Regions from separate parts of the Methylobacterium sp. TK31 genome, predicted to be linked through region 4. Evidence: predicted binding sites of a transcription regulator. Region 4 holds the regulator's gene; each other region holds the start of a gene.
What was found. The regulator LexA, encoded in region 4, represses DNA repair genes until DNA is damaged. The targets are predictions, from matches to a motif close to TGTTCNNNNTGTGTTCNG.

Region 1 (4,779 bases), 230 kb from region 4:
CGGACCGTCCCAGGCGCAGGTCGTGCCGAACAGCTCGATCGGGTTATGGTGCTGGATCGGCGTCTCGTAGCGGGCCGCGACCATCACGTCGGACCGGTCGAGGGCGCCGTCGGCGTCGCCGGTGCGGGGGTCGTGGTGCTTCGGTTTCAGATCCGCGAGCCGCAGGGTCTCGGTCAGAGGCGCGTCGAAACCGTCGGCAAAGGCCTCGGCCGCATAGCGCACGATGGTCCGGGCGGCGGCCTCCCGGGCGGCCTCGACGGTCTCCGCCACCACCAGGGCGACGATCTGGCCGGCATAGGCGACGGCGTCCGATCCCAGCGGCAGGTGCCCACTATTGGCAAAGCCCCCCGCCATGAGATGCTTCACCGGCCGGATCGCGCCGGCGAAATCCCGGTGGGTGAAGATGCGCAGGCAGCCCGGGACGGCCGCGGCCGCCGCGAGGTCGAAACCGGTGATCCGCCCGCGCGGAAGCGTGCTGGTGACCAGGGCCGCGTGGGCGAGCCCCGGCAGGTGCCGGTCCGAGGCATAGGCCGCCCGGCCGGTGACCTTGGCGCCGCCCTCGACGCGGGGATGCGGATGGCCGAGCCAAGCCGTCTGATCGCGCGCGTCGGTCGGTCTCGCCATCGGCCTCTCCTCGCCTCACGGCAGGAGTAACCGCGGGATCGGCCCGCCCGATCCGGGCGCGCGACCCCGAGTCGCTCACGGCGGCGGTCAGGCGAGGAAGGGCAGCAGGCGGTCGAGCACGATCTCCGGCACCTCCTCCTGCAGCAGGTGCCCGCAGGGGAGGGCGTGCCCCTCCACCCGTTCCGCCTTCTCGCGCCAGGTCGCGGCGACGTCGTAGAGCTCGCCGACCGTGCCGCGCCCGCCCCAGAGGGCGAGGAGCGGCGCGACGACGCGGCGCCCGGCCGCGTCGTCGGCGGCATCGTGTTCCAGATCGATGCCGGCCGCGGCGCGGTAATCCTCGCAGATCGCGTGGATGCTGCCGGGGGCGCGGTAGCAGCGCAGGTATTCCCGGATCAGCGCCTCGCTCGGAATCCCAGGCGTCCGGCTCTGGCCGGCGAGGTGGTGGCGCAGATACGCCTCCGGGTCGGCGCCGATCATGCGCTCGGGCAGGGGAGCCGGCTGGATCAGGAAGAACCACCAGAAGTACCGGGTCGCGAAGGCACGGTCGGTGCGGGCGTACATCGTCTGCGTCGGCGCGATGTCGAGGACGGCGAGGCGGTCAACCGCGGCGGCGTGGTCGAGGGCCATGCGATGCGCGACGCGCCCGCCGCGATCATGCCCGACCACGGCGAAGCGCTCGTAGCCGCAGGCGCGCATCAGCGCCACGGCGTCGGCTGCCATGACCCGCTTGGCGTAGGGCGCGTGATCGGCCGTCGAGTCCGGGCGATCCGAGTCGCCGTAGCCGCGCAGGTCGGGGGCGACCACCGGATGGCCGGCCTCCCGGAGCCGCGGCGCCACCGCGTGCCAGGTGGCGTGGGTCTGCGGATGGCCGTGCAGCAGCAGCACCGGCAGGCGCTGCCCGCCGGGGGACAGGGCGACCCGGAGGCGGATGTCGGGCAGCGCCACGTCGGCCAGGTCGAAGCCGGACAGGAACGGGCAGTGCCCGCGGCTGAGGATGTCGATCGGCGGCATGAGGTCCCGATACCCGTGCGGCAAGATTGCGACCGTCCCCGGGCCGAGCCCGACCCGGTGCGCTCCATGATTCCCGGCCTCGGATCCCCGGCCTCGCGCTCGGGATGACGGCGCCTCACGCGAGGTCGGCCGCGGGCCGAGAACCGCCCGGACGGCCCGGTGACACTGGCGCGACTCCGCGCCGGGGGCAATCCGGGACTTTCCCGCCGACGCACCGTCGGTGTCGGCGGGATCGCTCGTCTCAGCCCTTCCAGTTCTTCAGGGCCGCGAACGGGCTCAGCGCCGGATCGGCCGCCGGCGGATTCAGCACCGGCTCGACCTGGGCGATGGCGTCCGCCAGGGAGAAGGCCGAGCCGCTGGTCAGCTTGCCGCCGGCCGCGTCCTTGTGGCCGCCGCCGCGGAAACGACGCGCCCCGTCGAGGGCGGTCTCGTTGTTGGAGCGGAAGGACATCGTCCCGGCCCGCTGCACGTTGAGGACGCGCTTAGCCCGGCCGCTCTCCATGATGAGGTCCGAGACTCGCTGGAAGGTGCCGGAATCGAGCCCGAAGGACATCAGCGTGCCGTCCGACAGGGGGTGGAACAGGTCCGAGCGGGCGAGCACCCGGGCAATGCGCATGCGGGTGGTGAGGCTGCGGTCGTCGCCCTCGTCGTCGGCGAGGTAGGCGTCGAGGATGGCCTTGCGCAGGGCCGGCACCTGGCCCTCGATCACGGCCGGGGAGGCGCCGTCGCCGAGGAGGCGGGCCACCCCGAGCAGGAGGTCGCCGACGAAGCGGTCGTGCCAGGGATGGCCGATCGGCACGAGGTTGGAGACGTTGTCCCAGAACATCTCGTCGAGGCTCAGGCCGCTGCGGAATTCTGGCCGGTCCTTGCGCCAGAGGTCTACCGCGTCGACCGCCGTCACCAGGGCGCCGAGGATCGGGTCCTCGCCGGCCGCGCGAGTCGCGTAGAGCGCCCGGTGCTCGTAGGCCATACGGGTGGCGCAGCGGGCCTCGTCGATGAGCACGACGACGTTCGGGTCCTCGAGGTCGAAGCGCAGGAGGCCCGGCACGTCCCGATCGGCCTGGGGCGCCAGGCCCTGGTCGCGCAACTGGTCCACCGAGGAGGCGTGGTGGTCGAGCACCACGAGGCGGTGGCGCGTCTCCGGCTCGCGCCGGCGGTTGAGGGCGGCGAAGTTGCGGATGAAGGTCACCGCGACCGCTTCGAGGCCGAGATCGGTCATCAGGATCATCTCGGGCGCCGCGGTCTTTCCGAGGCGCTTCAGCTCGGTCTCGACCACCGGCCCGACATCGGAGTAGCGCGGCACGTGCACGATCCGGGCGACGTCGGCGAACTGGCCGGCCACCGTGGAGGCGCCGTAGCCGTCAAGATCGTGGTGGGTGAGCTGGGTGATCTTCAAGGGCCTGTCCTCGGGCGGGTCGCGAAGCGCGGGCGTCGCGTGTCGTCTGTCGCAGCGTCTCGGCGCCCTTATGCGGCACGCCCGCCTCCACGGCGAGCCCCGGCGCGCCAGGCGTCGGTTCGCCGGTGGATCGCGGGGACGCCGGGCTTGATTCGCGCGGCCGGACCGGGAATCTGCGAACAGACCACGAACACGAGCCGACAAACCGAGCGGGAGGGGCGTCCGCGATGGACCCGGACGACGCGGGCGCGATCCGCAAGATCATCCACATCGACATGGACGCCTTCTACGCCTCCGTGGAGCAGCGCGACGATCCCGCCCTGCGCGGCCGGCCGGTGGCGGTGGGCGGCTCGCGCGAGCGCGGCGTGGTGGCGGCGGCGAGCTACGAAGCGCGGGCCTTCGGCGTGCGCTCGGCCATGCCCTCGGTGACGGCACGCCGGCTCTGCCCCAACCTCGTCTTCGTCAAGCCGCGCTTCGAGGTCTACCGGGCGATCTCTGAGCAGATCCGCGCCGTCTTCGCCGAACACACCGACCTGATCGAGCCCGTCGCCCTCGACGAGGCCTATCTCGACGTGACGGAGAACCGCCAGCGACTGCCGACCGCGACCGCAGTGGCCCGCGCGATCCGGGCCTCGATCCACGCGCAGACCGGGCTCGTGGCCTCGGCGGGCGTCTCCTACAACAAGTTCCTGGCCAAGGTGGCGTCCGACTTCCGCAAGCCCGATGCCCTGTTCGTCATCACCCCCGCCATGGGGCCGGCCTTCGTCGAGGACCTGCCGATCGGTCGCTTCCACGGCATCGGCCCGGTTACCGAGGCACGGATGAAGACCCTCGGCATTCTCACCGGGCGCGACCTGCGTGCCCTCAGCCTCGAGGCGCTGACGGCGCGCTTCGGCGCCTCGGCGCCGTATTACTACGGGGTGTCGCGCGGGATCGACGGGCGCCCGGTCCGGGTCAACCGAATCCGGAAATCGATCGGGGCCGAGAACACCTTCTCGGAGGATTCGGCGGACTACGCGGTGCTCGCCGGGCGGCTGGCGCCGATCCTCGACAAGGTCTGGGGCGCGGCCACCGCCAAGGAGGTCCGGGCCCGCACGGTGACGCTGAAGGTCAAGTTCGCGGATTTCGAGCAGATCACCCGGGCCCGTTCGCTGCCCGGCTTCGTGCCGGACCGCTCCGCCCTCGAGGAGACGGTGCTCGCCCTGCTGCGCGACCTGTTTCCCCTGCGGCGCAGCGTGCGCCTCCTCGGGGTCTCGCTCTCGGCCCTGGAACACGGCCCCGCCCCGGAGCCGCGCCAGCTCGGCCTCGGATTGTAGGCGCACTCCCCGGACCCAGGCGTCAGTGGCAGGCTGCGGCGGCGGCGACGCCCTGGCCGCGCCGCAGGACCAGGATGAAGGCGAGGCCGACCGCCGCCATCGCGGACCCCGCCACCGAGACCGCCGAATACCCGCCGCCGAGGTCGATCACGAGGCCGCCGAGGGCCGCACCGATGGCGTTGCCGAGGTTGAACGCACCGATGTTCAGGGCCGAGGCGAGGTTGGGCGCCTCGCCGGCCTCCGCCATCACCCGCATCTGCAGAGGTGGCACCAGGGCGAAGCTCGCGACGCCCCAGAGCAAGATGAGCGGGGCGGCGACCCAGCGCGATTCCATCCCGACGGCGAACACCCCGAGCAGCACGATCAGTGCCACGAGGGAGGCGATGATGGTTCCGTCCACGGTGCGGTCGGCCAGGCGTCCACCAGCCCAGT
Region 2 (4,779 bases), 340 kb from region 4:
CTCGCCCTTCACCCAGAAGATGCCGTTGGGCTTGAGGTGGAAGTTGCCCGGCCCGTTGGCGGTGGAGACGCCCTTCAGCTCGCGCCCGTCCTCGATGTAGAGCCCGACCGGGGCCTGGCCCTTGTCGTACATGCCGGCGTTCATGGCGAAGCGCAGGGCGGCCCCCTGCTTCTCGGCCAGGGACGAGAGGGACGAGTAGGGCAGGCCGTCGGCGCCCAGCCAGAACAGGCGCACCCGCTCGCGGCGCAGGTCGACGGTGCAGACCGTGTAGGCCTCGCCCTCCGCCTGGATGGCGCGGCAGGGCGCCGGGGCAGGGGCGGGCGCCGCCGCGGCCGCTCCGCCGAGGGCGAGGGCGAGACAGGCGGCGCGCAGGAGAGCGGGGACCGGAGAACGGCTCACGCGTAGGCGAGCCCGCACGACATCCTGCACCATGATCACCCGCATCGCCCTCGACCGCGCCCGCCGGAGGATCGTGGCGGCCGGCACCGCTTCCTCGCCCGAAACCCCGGGCGATTTCAAGGGCGGGCGCCGCCCGGGGCCGGGCGCGCGGCGCTTCACGATGACGGGAGAGGCAAAACGCGCATGAACCCTTCCGGGTGCCCAGGCGTTCAGCGCTCAAGGGGACGTTTCGGCTTCTTTCGGAGACGATGTGATGAAACGAGTTGTTCTGGCCTCCGTGGCCATGATCGGCGCGCTCGCGATGATTCCCGCTACCGCGGAAGCCCGCGGCGGCTTCGGCGGCGGCGGCTTCCACGGTGGTGGGTTCCACGGCGGCGGCTTCGGCGGCGGCGGATTCCGGGGTGGCTTCGGCGGTGGTGGCTTCCGCGGCGGCTTCGGCGGCGGCGGCTTCCGCAATGCCGGGTTCGGCGGATACCGCGGCGGCTTCGGTGGCTATCGCGGCGGCTTCGGCGGCTACCGCGGCGGGTATTACGGCCGCGGCTACGGGCGAGGCTACGGCTACGGCCTCGGCGGCCTGGGTCTCGGCGTCGGCCTCGGCCTGGCGGCGGGCGGCCTCTACGGCGCCTACGGCCCGGGCTACGGCTACGGCTACGGCTATGCCCCGGTCGGCTACGGCGCCTACGATTACGGCTATGGCGGCGGCTGCTACACGGTCCCGCGCGTGCGCTGGACGCCCTACGGCTACCGCCGGGTGCTGGTCGAGCGCTGCTACTGATCGGCTCGACCGATCCGGTTTCGAGGGGCCGCCGCGTGCGGCCCCTTTTTCGTTGGCCCCTGTCCCGGGCCTCAGCGGCGGCGCTCGTCCCGGCGCATCGGCATCGCGTCGATGGTCTCGAACAGGGCCCGCGCGGGGATCGGCGCGGTCTCGGTGCGCTTGGCCTCGCCGTCCTTGCCCACCAGCACCACGCGAAAGCCGTCCGCGGGCAGGCCGAGGGCCGCGCGCAGGCGCCGCGCCTCCGGCGTATCGCCGAAGGCCTCTCGGACGACGAGGTCGCGCTCCGTCAGGCCGGCGCGGGCCCGATCGAGTTCGGCGCGCTGGGCCGTCACCCGCGGGTCGCCGTGCGCGGGTGCGGAGATCACCAGCACCCGCGACGTCCAGCGGTCGCGCGCGAGCGGATTCTCCGCCGCCTGGGCTCCGGTGACGCCGAGCAGCATCGCCCCGAGCATCCGCCATCCGCGTGCCATCCTCCGAACCTCCCCGATTGTCCTCGCCCCGGGACAACGCCCGTGGGGGCACCCCGGACCCGTCGCCGGGCCCGCGCGGAATTGTCATCGCCCGTCGCCGTCCCATCTGTCGGGGGATCTCCCGACCGGGCCCGTCCGCCGCGCGCCCGTCGCACAGCGCGAAACCCGCCGCGATAACCCTGGAGCCGCCCATGACCCATGTGAACCGCCGCATCGTTCTCGCCGCCCGTCCGCACGGTGAGCCGAACGCCTCGCATTTCCGGCTGGAGGAGTCGCGGATGCCGATGGCGAAGGCGGGCGAGGTGCTGCTCGCCAACCGCTACCTCTCCCTCGACCCCTACATGCGCGGGCGCATGAGCGCGGCGAAATCCTATGCCGAGCCGGTGGCGATCGGCGACACCATGGTGGGCGCCACCGTGGCGGAGGTGGTCGAGTCCCACCATCCCGATTTTCAGGCCGGCGAGACCGTGGTGGGCTTCGGCGGCTGGCAGGATTTCGCGGTCTCCGACGGCCGCGGCCTGCGCCGCCTCGACCCGGAGGCGGCGCCCGTGACCACCGCCCTCGGCATCCTCGGCATGCCGGGCATGACGGCCTATACGGGCCTTCTCAACATCGGCCAGCCCAAGGCCGGCGAGACCGTGGTGGTGGCCGCCGCCACCGGGCCGGTCGGCTCCCTCGTGGGCCAGATCGCCAAGCGCAAGGGCGCCCGGGCGGTGGGCATCGCGGGCGGCCCGGAGAAATGCGCCTTCCTGCGCGACAGCCTCGGCTTCGACGCGGCCATCGACCACCGCGCCGAGGACTTTCCGGACGCGCTCGCGGCCGCCTGCCCGGACGGGATCGACGTCTATTTCGAGAATGTCGGCGGCGCGGTCTTCGATGCGGTGCTGCCGCTCCTCAACAACTTCGCCCGGATCCCGGTCTGCGGCCTGGTCTCCGGCTACAACGCCACCGAGCTGCCGCCCGGCCCCGACCGGGTGCCGGTGCTGATGCGGGCGATCCTGTCGAAGCGCCTGCATGTCCAGGGCTTCATCGTCTGGGACTTCGCCGCCCAGGAGGCGGAGTTCCTGCGCGAGGTCGGGGGATGGCTGCGCGAGGGCCTCGTGGTCCATCGCGAGGACGTCGTGGACGGTCTGGAAAACGCGCCGGAGGCCTTCGCGGGCCTGCTCCGGGGCCGCAATTTCGGCAAGCTCATCGTCCGCATTCGCTGAGCGGCGAGCCGGGCGCCCGATCGAGGGCACCTTGCTCCCGAACCGGAACAAAGGTAGAACCTGCGAGTCGCCGCGACTCCCTGAGAGTCACGGGGACAGCCCGTCGACCGCGATTGCCGCCGGGGCCCTGGAGGCCCATGACAGGGCGGCGTCCCGGTCGTTTCGGGGCCGCAGCGCGCAGTGAGATCGATCGGTAGGAGAGAGCGGCATGGCCGGCAGCGTGAACAAGGTGATCCTGGTGGGCAATCTCGGGCGCGATCCCGAGACACGGCGCCTCGCCTCCGGGGATCCCGTGGTCAACCTGCGCATCGCCACATCGGAGTCCTGGAAGGACAAGATGTCGGGCGAGCGCAAGGAGAAGACCGAGTGGCACTCGGTGGTGATCTACAACGAGAACCTCGCCCGCGTGGCGGAGCAGTACCTGCGCAAGGGCTCGAAGGTCTATATTGAGGGCCAGCTCCAGACCCGCAAATGGGCGGACCAGTCCGGCGTCGAGAAGTACACCACCGAGGTGGTGCTCCAGCGCTTCCGCGGCGAGCTGACCCTGCTCGACGGCCGCAGCGGCGGCGGTGAGATGGGCATGGACGAGGAAGGCGGCGGCCAGATCAGCCGGGGCGGCGATTTCGGCGGTGGTGGCGGGCGCGGCGGCGACCGCGGCGGGGATTACGGCGGCGGCGGTGGCCGCGCCTCCGGCGGTGGCGGCGAGCGCCGACCGGCCTCGGGCGGCGGCGGCGGCGGGTCCAAGCCGAACTTCGACCTCGACGACGACATCCCGTTCTAGGGCCGGCCCGCGCGCCGACGGCCCCGGCAGACGGCGTTTTCCGGGGCTCGTCGGCGTCGGCCGGGGATCATTTCCCCGGCTCATTCGTCTCCTGTGAAGGCCAAGCTCGCCGTGCCATCCCGCGCGGGGGCTCCGGCCGGGCAGGCAGAGGTATCCCGTGAGCATCGGACTGATCGCACTCCTCGATGACGTCGCGGGCCTCGCCAAGGTGGCGGCGGCCTCCCTCGACGACGTCGCGGCCCAGGCGGGCCGCGCCGGCGTGAAGGCGGCCGGCGTCGTCATCGACGATGCCGCCGTGACACCGCGCTACGTGGTGGGCTTCGCCGCCGAGCGCGAGTTGCCCATCGTCGGGCGCATCGCGCTCGGCTCACTGCGCAACAAGCTGCTGTTCCTGCTGCCCGCCGCCCTGGCGCTCGGCGCCTTCGCCCCCTGGGCCATCACGCCCCTGCTGATGCTCGGCGGTGCCTATCTCTGCTACGAGGGCAGCGAGAAGGTCTACGAGGCGCTGGTCCCGCACGAGGCCCACGCCCACGAGGCGAAGCGCGACGCGTCCGCCGGGGACGCCCGGGCCCTGGAGGACCAGAAGGTCTCCAGCGCGATCAAGACGGATTTCATCCTCTCGGCCGAGATCATGGCCATCACCCTGGCGGCCCTGCCCGAGGGCTCGGTCTGGATGAAGACCGCCGTCCTCGCCGTAGTGGCGGTGGGCATCACGGTGGCGGTCTATGGCGGCGTCGCCCTGATCGTGAAGGCCGACGATGCCGGGGTCGCCATGGCGGCCAACACCGCGCGGTCGGCCTTCGGCGGCCTCGTGCGTGCCATCGGCCGCGGCCTCGTCAAGGGCATGCCGGGCTTCCTCAAGATCCTCGCCATCGTCGGCACCGCCGCGATGGTCTGGGTGGGCGGCGGCATCCTGGTGCACGGGCTGGAGAGCTACGGCCTGCCCCAGATCGGCCACGCCATCCACGCCGCCGCGGCGGGGGCGGCGGGCCTCGCCGGTCCGCTCGCCGGAACGGTGGAATGGCTGGTCACGGCCGCGGGCTCCGGCCTCGTCGGCCTCGCGGTCGGCGCGGCCCTGATCCCGGTGACGAGCTTCGTCCTGGCCCCGGCCTGGAACGGCATCGCCCGCCTGCGGACGAAGGCCGC
Region 3 (4,779 bases), 2.5 Mb from region 4:
CCGGCTCCATCGCGGATGCCAACGACGCGGCGCAGTTCGCCGAGCTGGAGACCCTGGGCGAATTGACCAAGATCGCCTGGGACAAGGGCTGCCAGACGATGATCGAGGGCCCCGGCCACGTGCCGATGCACAAGATCAAGGTGAACATGGAGAAGCAGCTCGTGGAGTGCGGCGAGGCGCCGTTCTACACCCTCGGCCCGCTGACCACCGACATCGCTCCCGGCTACGACCACATCACCTCCGGCATCGGCGCCGCGATGATCGGCTGGTTCGGCTGCGCCATGCTCTGCTACGTCACCCCGAAGGAGCATCTCGGCCTGCCCAACCGCGACGACGTCAAGGAAGGCGTGATCACCTACAAGATCGCCGCCCATGCCGCCGACCTCGCCAAGGGCCATCCGGCGGCGCAGCTGCGCGACGACGCCCTGTCGCGGGCCCGGTTCGACTTCCGCTGGGAGGATCAGTTCAACCTCTCCCTCGACCCCGATACGGCCCGCGCCTACCACGACGAGACCCTGCCGAAGGACGCCCACAAGGTCGCGCATTTCTGCTCGATGTGCGGCCCGAAGTTCTGCTCGATGAAGATCACGCAGGACCTGCGCGCCGAGGTGCTGGCGATGGAGGCGGCCGGGCAGGTGCTCGGAGAGGCGACGCCGATGAGCGCGGCCGAGCGCGAGGCCGGCATGGCGGCGAAATCGGCCGAGTTCCAGGCCGAGGGCGGCAAGCTCTACGTCGACGCGGCGGAGTAGCAGCGTCGCAGAGCCATGACCCGGACGGCGAGGCGCCGGGTCATGGCCTTTCACGCGAACAGCCCGTGCACGAACCAGCGCGCGGGCGTCTCCATCGTGGGAAAGCCCTCCCGGTAGAGCCAGAGGCGGCGGCCGGCCTCGTCCTCCACCACGTAGTAGTCCCGCAGCGGCCCCGGCGCCCGCCACCACTCGTCGGCGATGCGTTCGGGTCCGTCCGCATGGGCGACGCGGTGCAGGCGCCGGCGCCAGCGGAAGCGGTGCGGCGGACCGTCGGGCGCGAGCGCGATGACGTCCTCGGCGGCCTCGCCCCGGCTGAGCAGCACCAGCGGTCGCGGCGGCCGGGGCGCCGGATCGGTCCGCCCCCCCTGGGCAGGCGGACCCGCCCGCCAGGGCTCCGCGATCTCGGCCCGCTCGGGCAGGTGGGTCGCGCGGAAGCCGAGCCGCATCATCCGCCGTCCCAGGCGCTGGCGCAGGGCATCCCCCAGATGCTCGGCCCTTGCGTCGCCGGCGGGCGTTTCCACCAGCGTCCCCTGGCGCGCCGCGATCGTGCCCGTGGCGGTGACCGCGAGGCTCACGGTCTCGAAGCCGAAGCCGGCCTCGAGGGCCGGGCCGAGGCGGTCGAGGCGCAGGCTCAGCAGGCGCCCGAGCTGGGCCGGGCACCGGCTCGGCAGGCTCATGCCGAGGTCGAGGGTGCGCAGAACGCCGTCGACGCGGGTCAGGGACAGCCGGACCGCCCGGGCGCCCAGGCCGGCCGCCTCCAGCCGGGGGGCCAGTCCTTCCATCAGGCGCATGGCCGTGGCGACGATGGTCTCCGGCCGCCCGATCGGCTCGAGGAAGCCGCGCACGGCCTCGAAATCACGCGGGTCCTCGGCCGAGACGAGGGGCTCGGGCCGGCGGCCGAGCGCCTGGTCGAGGCGCAGCAGCAGGGACTCGCCGAAGCGACGGGCCAGCGGCGCGCGGGGCGCGGCGGCGAGGTCGCCGATCCGGCGCAGGCCGAGGCGGGCCAGGGCCTGCGCCGTGCCGGGATCGAGGCGCAGGGCCGCGACCGGCAGGGCCTGCAGGGCCTCGCCGTTGCATCCGGGCGCCACGAAGCCGCCTCCGCCGTGGCGCGCCAGGGCGAAGGCGCAGGCGGGCGTATCGGCGAGGGCGATCCGCGCCGGGATCGCGCCCTCGCACAGGCGCCGGGCGAGATCCGCCAGCAGCTGCGCCTCGCCGCCGAACAGGTGGCTCGCCCCCGCGATGTCGAGGAAGAACCCGTCGGCGCCCTCCGCGGGGCCGTAGGGCGCGACGACGGGGGTGTAGCGCTTGGCCCAGAGGCAGAGCCGGTGCAGGGCGGCGGCATCCGCCTCCGGGTCGGCGGGATGGACGGCGACGGGCGTGCCGATCCGGGCCCGGGCCCGGGCCAGGGTCTCGCCGGGCTCGAGCCCGAGGGCGCGGGCGGCGGCGTCCACCGCGACCAGGCGCAGGCCGTTGGCCTCCATCGCGGCCACCACCAGGGGGCCGTCATCGAGCGGAGCGTCGTCGTGGGCGCCCTCAACCCGAGCGCTGGACGCGTCGGTCGGGCAGGCCCGCGCCCGGGCCCGCCTCAGCCGCGTGACCGGCCAATGCTCCAGCCAGACCGAAACGATGCGCGGCATGATCCCACTCCAGAAGCCAGTGTCCGGTCCGCCCGTTGCGGCTTCGGTCGAGGGTCACCTGCCAGCACGGCCGCTCGATGCAGCCGAAGCGGTCGCGCAGGGCCTTGCCGGCGGCGATCCGCCAGCGGGTCGCGGCCACGTTGGGGCTCTCGGCCTCCGGAGGCCGCAGGACGAGGAGGAGCAGGTCGGTCCGCCCGGCCGCGAGGTGGAGCCGGCGGCTCTGGGCCAGGGGCAGGGCGGCGTCGACGAGACCCGCCACGGCCGCCAGCCCCTGCGCGCGCAGGGATTCCTCCAGGGCCCGGTAGGCGTCGCCGTCGCTGGCGACCTCGAACAGCAGGAGCCGCCCCGGGTCGAGGCCGAGGCCGGCGAGCCCGTGTCCGTAGGGGAGGGGGTGGCCCTGGCCCACCACCAGCAGGGCCTCGCCCCGTACCCGGGCGAGGTGGCGCGCCACCAGGGCCAGGGCGAAGCCGAGGGCCGCCGGCTCGTCCCCGACCTGGGCCGGGGCGATCTCGTGCAGCTGCCCGAGGGCGAGGCCGCCCTGCGCGAGCCGCGAATCGACGTCGTGGATGCCGAAGGGCAGGGCACCCCGCAGAACGGAGGCGCCCCCGCGGCCGGCCACGAGGTCGCGCAGGGCCGCCAGATCGAGGGGGGAGAATCCTGCGATGCCGTGTTCCGGGACGGCCCATCCGCATCGGACCGGTCCGCCGGCAGGATCTCGGTTTCTCCGTCGGGAGGATCTTCAGGGCTCTGTCTCATCGGCTGCGCTCCATCCCGCTACGCTAAGAACAAAACAGGAACACACTCAATCGGTTTCCGGGGGGATTCGGAATTTCGCCTGGGCTCAGGGACTTGGCCTGTGGAAGGCTGTGGACGCCTGTGGATAGCGGGCGCCGCGGCGGCATTCAGGTCACGCTTGACCCTGTGACGGCGGCAGGGCAGCACTCCTCGCCTGCCGCGCAGCAGACGCGGATCAGCCGGGAGAACTCCATGCGTCTCGCTCGTGCCCTCGTGGTCCTGTCGGGCCTCCTCACCGTCGCGGGCGGGCTCCCCGCCGCCGCGCAGACGGCGGCCCAACCCAGGGGCGAAGACTCCAGGGCGGCGTCCAAGGCGCGCCGGCCCCAGGCCGTGTCGCAGCCGATCCAGGTCTACGATGCCCGCTTCGAGAACGGCGACCTGCGCATCTCGGGCAGCGTGCGCAAGCCCGGCACGGTGGTGGTGCTCGACGAGGATATCTCGATCATCGCCGACAGCCGGGGCCGCTTCGTCTTCCGCCTGCCCTACGTGCCCACCAACTGCATCGCCACCCTGAAGGCGGGCGAGGACGAGCGCGAGGCGGTCATCGCCAATTGCGGCCCCGCCGGGCAGCCCGGACCGAAGGGCGAGACGGGCCAGAAGGGCGAGACCGGCGACAGGGGCGAGACCGGCCCCGCCGGCCCGCAGGGCGTCGCCGGCCTGCCCGGTCCCCAGGGACCGAAGGGCGAGCCGGGTGCCAAGGGTGAGCCGGGTGCCAAGGGTGAGCCGGGTCCCAAGGGAGATACGGGTCCGAAGGGAGATGCCGGCGCGAAGGGCGAGATGGGCGCGAAGGGCGATGCCGGCGCGAAAGGGTCGCCCGGCGAGCGCGGCCCGGCGGGTCAGAAGGGCGAGGCCGGTCCGGCCGCCCTGCCGGCCGCCGCACCCGCATCCCCGTTCCGGGTGGTGCGCCAGGACACCTGCCCGGCCTCGGGCTGCGCGATCACCTGCGAGGGCACCGAGATCCTGGCCTCGGCCCTGTGCCTGAAGGGAGGCAGCGCCATCGTGACGGCGGGCGCCGACGGCTCCTTGAGCGCGACCTGTCCCAGCGAAGCCCAAGGCCTCGTCGGCCTCTGCGCCCGGCGCTGAGGAGCCGGCCGGCCCGGGCGATCGCCCCTCGCCGAAACGGAGCCGTCCGGTGTAAGGACGCGCTTCGTTCCGCGCCGAAGCCGATCCCGCCCGTGTCGATACCGTCTATGCTTCCTCACTCTTCCGGCCCCGTTCCCTGTGCCCGCGGGGTCGCCCGATGAGCGTGGGCATCTGGGGCAAGCTCGGAGGGGCCGGCCTCGGCCTCGCCATCGGCGGTCCCCTCGGCGGACTCGTCGGCGGGGTGGCCGGGCATTTCCTGGTCGACCGCGAGGGCGCGCTGTTCGGCGCGACGCCGCGCGACGTGGTCTTCACCACCGGCCTCGTGGCGCTGGCGGCCAAGATGGCCAAGTCCGACGGCGTGGTGACGCCCGCCGAGGTCGAGGCCTTCGCCAAGGTGGTGCAGGTGGACGAGCGCGCCCGGCCCGGCGTGCAGCGCCTGTTCGACCTCGCCAAGGGCACGGCGAACGGCTTCGAGGCCTATGCCCGGCAATTGGCCACCACCTTCCACGACGAGC
Region 4 (4,779 bases):
CTTCCAGATGTCGTTCGGAGCGGTCGCCGGCCTGATCGCTTGCGCGCCGTTGATCGCGGGGAGCGCCCTCGGTCGCGATGGCGCAGGCTGGCTGCCGCGCCTGTTCGCCCTCGTCACGACAGCGATCCTCGGGACCCTGGCAACGACGCTCGTGGCCCAGATCGCCACCGCCCCCTTCGCGACCTATCACTTCCAGACGGTGCAGCCCTTCGGACTCGTGGGCAACGCGCTCACCTTGCCGCTCGTCTCCCTGGCCGTGATGCCGTCGGCGGTCCTCGGCATTCTCGCCTATCCGTTCGCGCTGGATCAGCCGGTCTGGTGGGCGATGGGCCTCGCGGTCCGCGGCATGCTGACCATCTCGACTTGGATCGCGGGATTCGGGAACGCGGTTCTGGTGGTGCCGGCCTTCGGCGCCGGTGCCCTCGGGCTACTGGCCTCGGCCCTGATCATCCTGACCCTACCTGCCTCGTCGCTGCGCTGGCTCGGCCTCTGTCCGGCAACAATCGGCATCGTTCTCGCTACGTTTCCGGAGCGAAACGACATCTACATCGATCGCGAAGGGGTGGGCGCAGCCATCCGTGAGCGCAACGGGCAGCTCGCGATCCTCGGCCGCCCGCCACCCTTCGTGCTCGGCCAATGGCTCAAGGCCGACGGGGACGGACGCCGGGCGGAAGAGATCAGTGCCTTCCGGGGCGCGCGGTGCGATGGCCTCGGCTGCACTCTGACCACGCCGGATGGCCGCAGCCTTGCCCTCGTCACCGACAAACGGGCGCTTCCGGAAGATTGCGCACGCACCGAGATCTTGATCACCCGGCAGGCCACGCCGCCCGGTTGCGGCGCCGCCTTGATCCTCGATCGGGACTTCCTGGCGGCCCACGGTGCGACGGCGATCCGCCTCGCCCGCGATGGACCCGTCATCACCACGGTCAAGCGTCCCGGAGACAGAGTGCCGTGGCGGGCGACACCGCCGAGGAAGGAGGCCAACCTCTCGCTCCTTCAGCCGGCCCCTTCACCGAACCAGAAGGCGCCCGAGCGGGAGCTTCCGGATCCCGATCCGCCCGGCGACGAACCGAGCGACGGGACCCTTCAGTAACGACGAACGAGGCTAACCAGACGCCCTTGGATCTGGACCCGGTCCGGCCCGAGCACGCGCGTCTCATAGGCCGGGTTCGCCGCTTCGAGGGCGATGGAGGAGCCGCGTCGGCGCAGGCGCTTCAGGGTCGCCTCCTCATCGTCGATCAGAGCCACGATGATGTCGCCCGTATTGGCCGTGTCCTGCTTGCGGATGACCACGAGATCGCCGTCCAGGATGCCCGCCTCGATCATCGAATCGCCGCGCACCTCCAGGGCGTAGTGCTCGCCACCAGCCAGGAAATCCGGTGACATCGTCACCGAGTGGCTCTGCTCCTGAATGGCGGAGATGGGCGTACCGGCCGCGATCCGGCCCATCACCGGGATGGTCACCGCACGCCCGCTCTCGTCGGTGGCCTGCGTCGTCGGCAAGCGGGAGACCGCGGCACCAGCTGGCAGACCCTTGCCCTTGCCGCCCTCGACCACGCTCGGCGTGAAGCGGCGCACCTCAGGTGCAGGAGCAGCACGCGGGGCGCCGGCGCTCCCACCGAGGCTCTCCGGCATCCGGATGACTTCGATGGCCCGTGCCCGGTTCGGGAGACGGCGCAGGAAGCCGCGCTCTTCCAGCGCCGTAATCAACCGATGGATGCCGGACTTCGACTTGAGATCGAGAGCGTCCTTCATCTCGTCGAAGGAGGGGGGAACGCCGCTCTCGCGCATCCGGAGCTGGATGAACTGGAGCAGGTCCAGCTGCTTACGCGTCAACATGCGGGACACTCTTCGTTGGCGCCGGGGATCGCGGCGAGCGGCATCAGAAACAAAACACGAACATGTTAAACGTTCCGTAAGTGTTCTGCAAGGGTTCCTGCCGAAAGCGCGGATAGCCCGACGACTGTTCCGTCGAGGACAGGTTTCGCGGAGGCCGCCGACCGCCACCTGGAGGGGATCGCTCAGAGTGCATGAGCGCAGTCGAGATCGAATGGAGCTCGGCGCCGTCCATGCGACCCGGACGCGATGCCCGCTACCGCTTCCCGCTCCGTCCCGCCTTCGATGCGGCGTCGGCGCCTGAACCGGTGGGGCCGCGGGGGTCCTGCCAGAAGGTATCGAACAGGCGCTGCATGGCGCGTGCGTTCTCCTGCTGTACCTCGAGGCCGGTCTGGAACATCTGCTGCACCAGGTCGAAGGGGGCATCCGAGGCCGCCTTGTCCGGCACGGCGGGCGCGGGAGCCGTGAGCCGGGGCTGCGCAGGGCGCGACCGCGCCTGAGGAGCGGACGGTGCCGGGCTGGTCGCGTTGCTGCCGGACTTCAGGAAGGCCTCCATCATCTGCGACCAAGCATTGGGCGGGAACCCGAACGGGTTCGCCTCCGCGCGGGGGGCCGGCGCGGGCGATGGAGCCTGATTGATCATCACGTGGACAATCCCGGCCACCACCATGCCGGCCATGGCGGGCAGCATTTGCTTCAGAGCCGGCATCGCCACGCCGCTGACGGTCGCGGCCTGCTGCAGCACCGCCTGGCTGAGATGCGGCGACCCGAACAGCTGCTTGACCAGCATGTCCATCTGCGGTGTCGCGCTCGGTGCCGGGGACGCGGTCGGTCCAATGAGGTTGAACAGGTGGGCAAAGCCTGTCGGATCGTGGGCGACGTTGCGCTGCAACCCCATGGTCAGGGCCGGCAGCAGGGCCTCCATCGCGCGCAGGCTCTGCTCCGGCGAGAGCCCGAATTGCCGTCCCAGTCCCTGCGCGTTGGCGCCCGCCTGCGCCTGGAGGATGTCGAACAGATTGAACATGGCGGCCTCGCGGACGAACAGCGGTTTTCCCGGTTATCGACCCGGGTGTACCGCGCGAAGTCTGTCGCATCCGATGAGCACTGACCAGCCCGGGCGCCTCATGGCTGCCCGATTCCACGCCGAGGCCCGGCGGCATCAACCTGTTTCTTGCCCAGGACACGCCGATGCGCTTCCCCGCGCCCCTGATCGAGGGCCGCCTCGTGCGGCGCTACAAGCGCTTCCTCGCCGATCTGGAGTTGGCCGACGGCACCCTCGTGACGGCTCACTGCCCCAATCCCGGGGCGATGCTGGGTCTCGCCGTACCGGGCGCACGAGCTCTTCTGTCCGAGGCCCGGAGCCCGACGCGCAAGCTCGCCTATTCCTGGGAGCTGGTGGAGGCGAACCTGCCGGGTGGCCGGCAATGGGTGGGCATCAACACGATGCGGCCGAACGCTCTGGTGGCGGAAGCCTTCGCCGACACCACCCTGCCGGCGCTCGCGGGCTATTCGGGTCTCCGCCCGGAAGTCCGCTACGCGCAGGCGAGCCGGGTCGATTTCCTCGCCACGGGCGAGGGGATGCCTCCCTGCCATGTCGAGGTGAAGAACTGCCACCTGATGCGCAGCCCGGGCCTCGCGGAATTTCCGGATTGCGTCGCCGCCCGCAGTACCCGCCACATGGCGGACCTCGCCGCCGTCGTGGGAGCCGGCGGTCGCGCCATGGTCGTCATCGTGGTCCAGATGTGGGCGGAGCGGTTCGACGCGGCGCGGGACCTCGACCCTGCCTTCGACCAAGCGTTCCAGGCCGCCCGGGCTGCCGGTGTCGCAGTGCATGCCTATCGCTGCCGGATCGATCCGAAGGGGATCACCCTCGCGGACGCCATTCCGGTCCTGTAGCACGCCCTCGTCAGGCGGCGCGCTCGAAGATCAAATTCAGGCGCGTCCGGGCGATCCGGCGATAGCCGTGCTGCTCCAGGAGGGCGGGCAGGTCGATCTGCCACTGGTCCGTGCCGTTCTCGACGATCAGCAGCCGCGGATGGAGCGCGGCGGGAGCGGCCCGCAGGAACGGCTCCAGGATCAGGTCCTCGGCCCCCTCGACGTCGAGCTTCATCGCGTCGATGCGCTCGATGCCCTCGCCGCGGGCGAGATCGAACAGGGGCACCGCCGGCACCCGGATCTGCGCCCCTTCGTTCGTCCCGACGATCTTCAGGCTCGATTCACCCCGGTTGCGGGGATCGACGAACAGGGTGAGTTCGCCGGCCTTGTCGGCGACGGCGCAGGCTACCGCCTTGACCGTCCCGAACGGGTTCTGGCCGATGTTGTAGGTAAGGCGGTCGAAGACGTCCGGCTGCGGCTCCACCGCGAGGATGCGCGCGCGCGGCCCCGCGAAGGCCGCGACGAACAGCGCATAGGCGCCGATATTCGCGCCGATATCGAGGAAGGTGCAGCCGGGCTGGAGCTTCGCACGCAGCAATGCACGCTCTTCCGGATCGAAGAACTGCGGGGTGAAGAGCACCTTCTTCTCGCAGTTGTTGTTGTAGGGGTAGAGCCGCATGCGGGCGCCGTAGCGCTCAACGTCGAGGGGCGCCCCCCGCAGAAGGCCGATCGCCACCCGTCGCAGAAACAGGGCGAGGCGCCGACCGGCCCAGCTGGCATAGGAGATCCGCCCGGTCTGGTGGGCGATGCGGGCGACGAGGCCGGTGGGAGCGTAGGTGCCGTAGGGCTGGGTATCTTTCATCGTGCCTGCTGATGCCAGCGCGCGCGCGCGGCGGCAAGCGAAGGCGACACGATCGAAGGGTGGAAGGCGGCTCGCGCGTATGGGAGGCGCTCCGACGCGTCGACCCTCCGACGATCGTCGAAACTGGCTTCGACCGTTTCAGGACAACGTCTCGACAGGCGAGGAGAACAGCTGGACTGAATTTCGGTGCTCAGACCTGTTCCATT

Region 1: dinB (DNA polymerase IV) is a predicted target of LexA. The motif match lies at 3,207-3,224, and genes of this name have one in related genera.
Region 2: ssb (single-stranded DNA-binding protein) is a predicted target of LexA. The motif match lies at 2,896-2,913, and genes of this name have one in related genera.
Region 3: ACXJY8_RS23115 (ImuA family protein) is a predicted target of LexA. The motif match lies at 3,168-3,185, and genes of this name have one in related genera.

The regions. Positions count from the first base shown of each region.
Region 1 covers NZ_CM143964.1:2,218,340-2,223,118, reverse strand. Annotated here, with positions in the region: gene ACXJY8_RS10195 (xanthine dehydrogenase family protein molybdopterin-binding subunit) at 1-624, opposite strand, end outside; gene ACXJY8_RS10190 (alpha/beta fold hydrolase) at 712-1,635, opposite strand; gene ACXJY8_RS10185 (dimethylmenaquinone methyltransferase) at 1,877-3,031, opposite strand; gene dinB (DNA polymerase IV) at 3,259-4,347, shown strand; gene ACXJY8_RS10175 (MFS transporter) at 4,370-4,779, opposite strand, start outside.
Region 2 covers NZ_CM143964.1:2,100,719-2,105,497, reverse strand. Annotated here, with positions in the region: gene ACXJY8_RS09675 (phosphodiester glycosidase family protein) at 1-432, opposite strand, end outside; gene ACXJY8_RS09670 (hypothetical protein) at 431-586, shown strand; gene ACXJY8_RS09665 (hypothetical protein) at 653-1,174, shown strand; gene ACXJY8_RS09660 (DUF4174 domain-containing protein) at 1,246-1,644, opposite strand; gene curA (NADPH-dependent curcumin/dihydrocurcumin reductase) at 1,836-2,852, shown strand; gene ssb (single-stranded DNA-binding protein) at 3,061-3,633, shown strand; gene ACXJY8_RS09645 (DUF808 domain-containing protein) at 3,791-4,779, shown strand, end outside.
Region 3 covers NZ_CM143964.1:4,935,745-4,940,523, forward strand. Annotated here, with positions in the region: gene thiC (phosphomethylpyrimidine synthase ThiC) at 1-749, shown strand, start outside; gene ACXJY8_RS23110 (Y-family DNA polymerase) at 800-2,386, opposite strand; gene ACXJY8_RS23115 (ImuA family protein) at 2,283-3,005, opposite strand; gene ACXJY8_RS23120 (collagen-like domain-containing protein) at 3,374-4,264, shown strand; gene ACXJY8_RS23125 (TerB family tellurite resistance protein) at 4,422-4,779, shown strand, end outside.
Region 4 covers NZ_CM143964.1:2,445,152-2,449,930, reverse strand. Annotated here, with positions in the region: gene ACXJY8_RS11260 (ComEC/Rec2 family competence protein) at 1-1,093, shown strand, start outside; gene lexA (transcriptional repressor LexA) at 1,087-1,839, opposite strand; gene ACXJY8_RS11250 (DUF937 domain-containing protein) at 2,093-2,860, opposite strand; gene sfsA (DNA/RNA nuclease SfsA) at 3,025-3,732, shown strand; gene ACXJY8_RS11240 (FkbM family methyltransferase) at 3,743-4,573, opposite strand.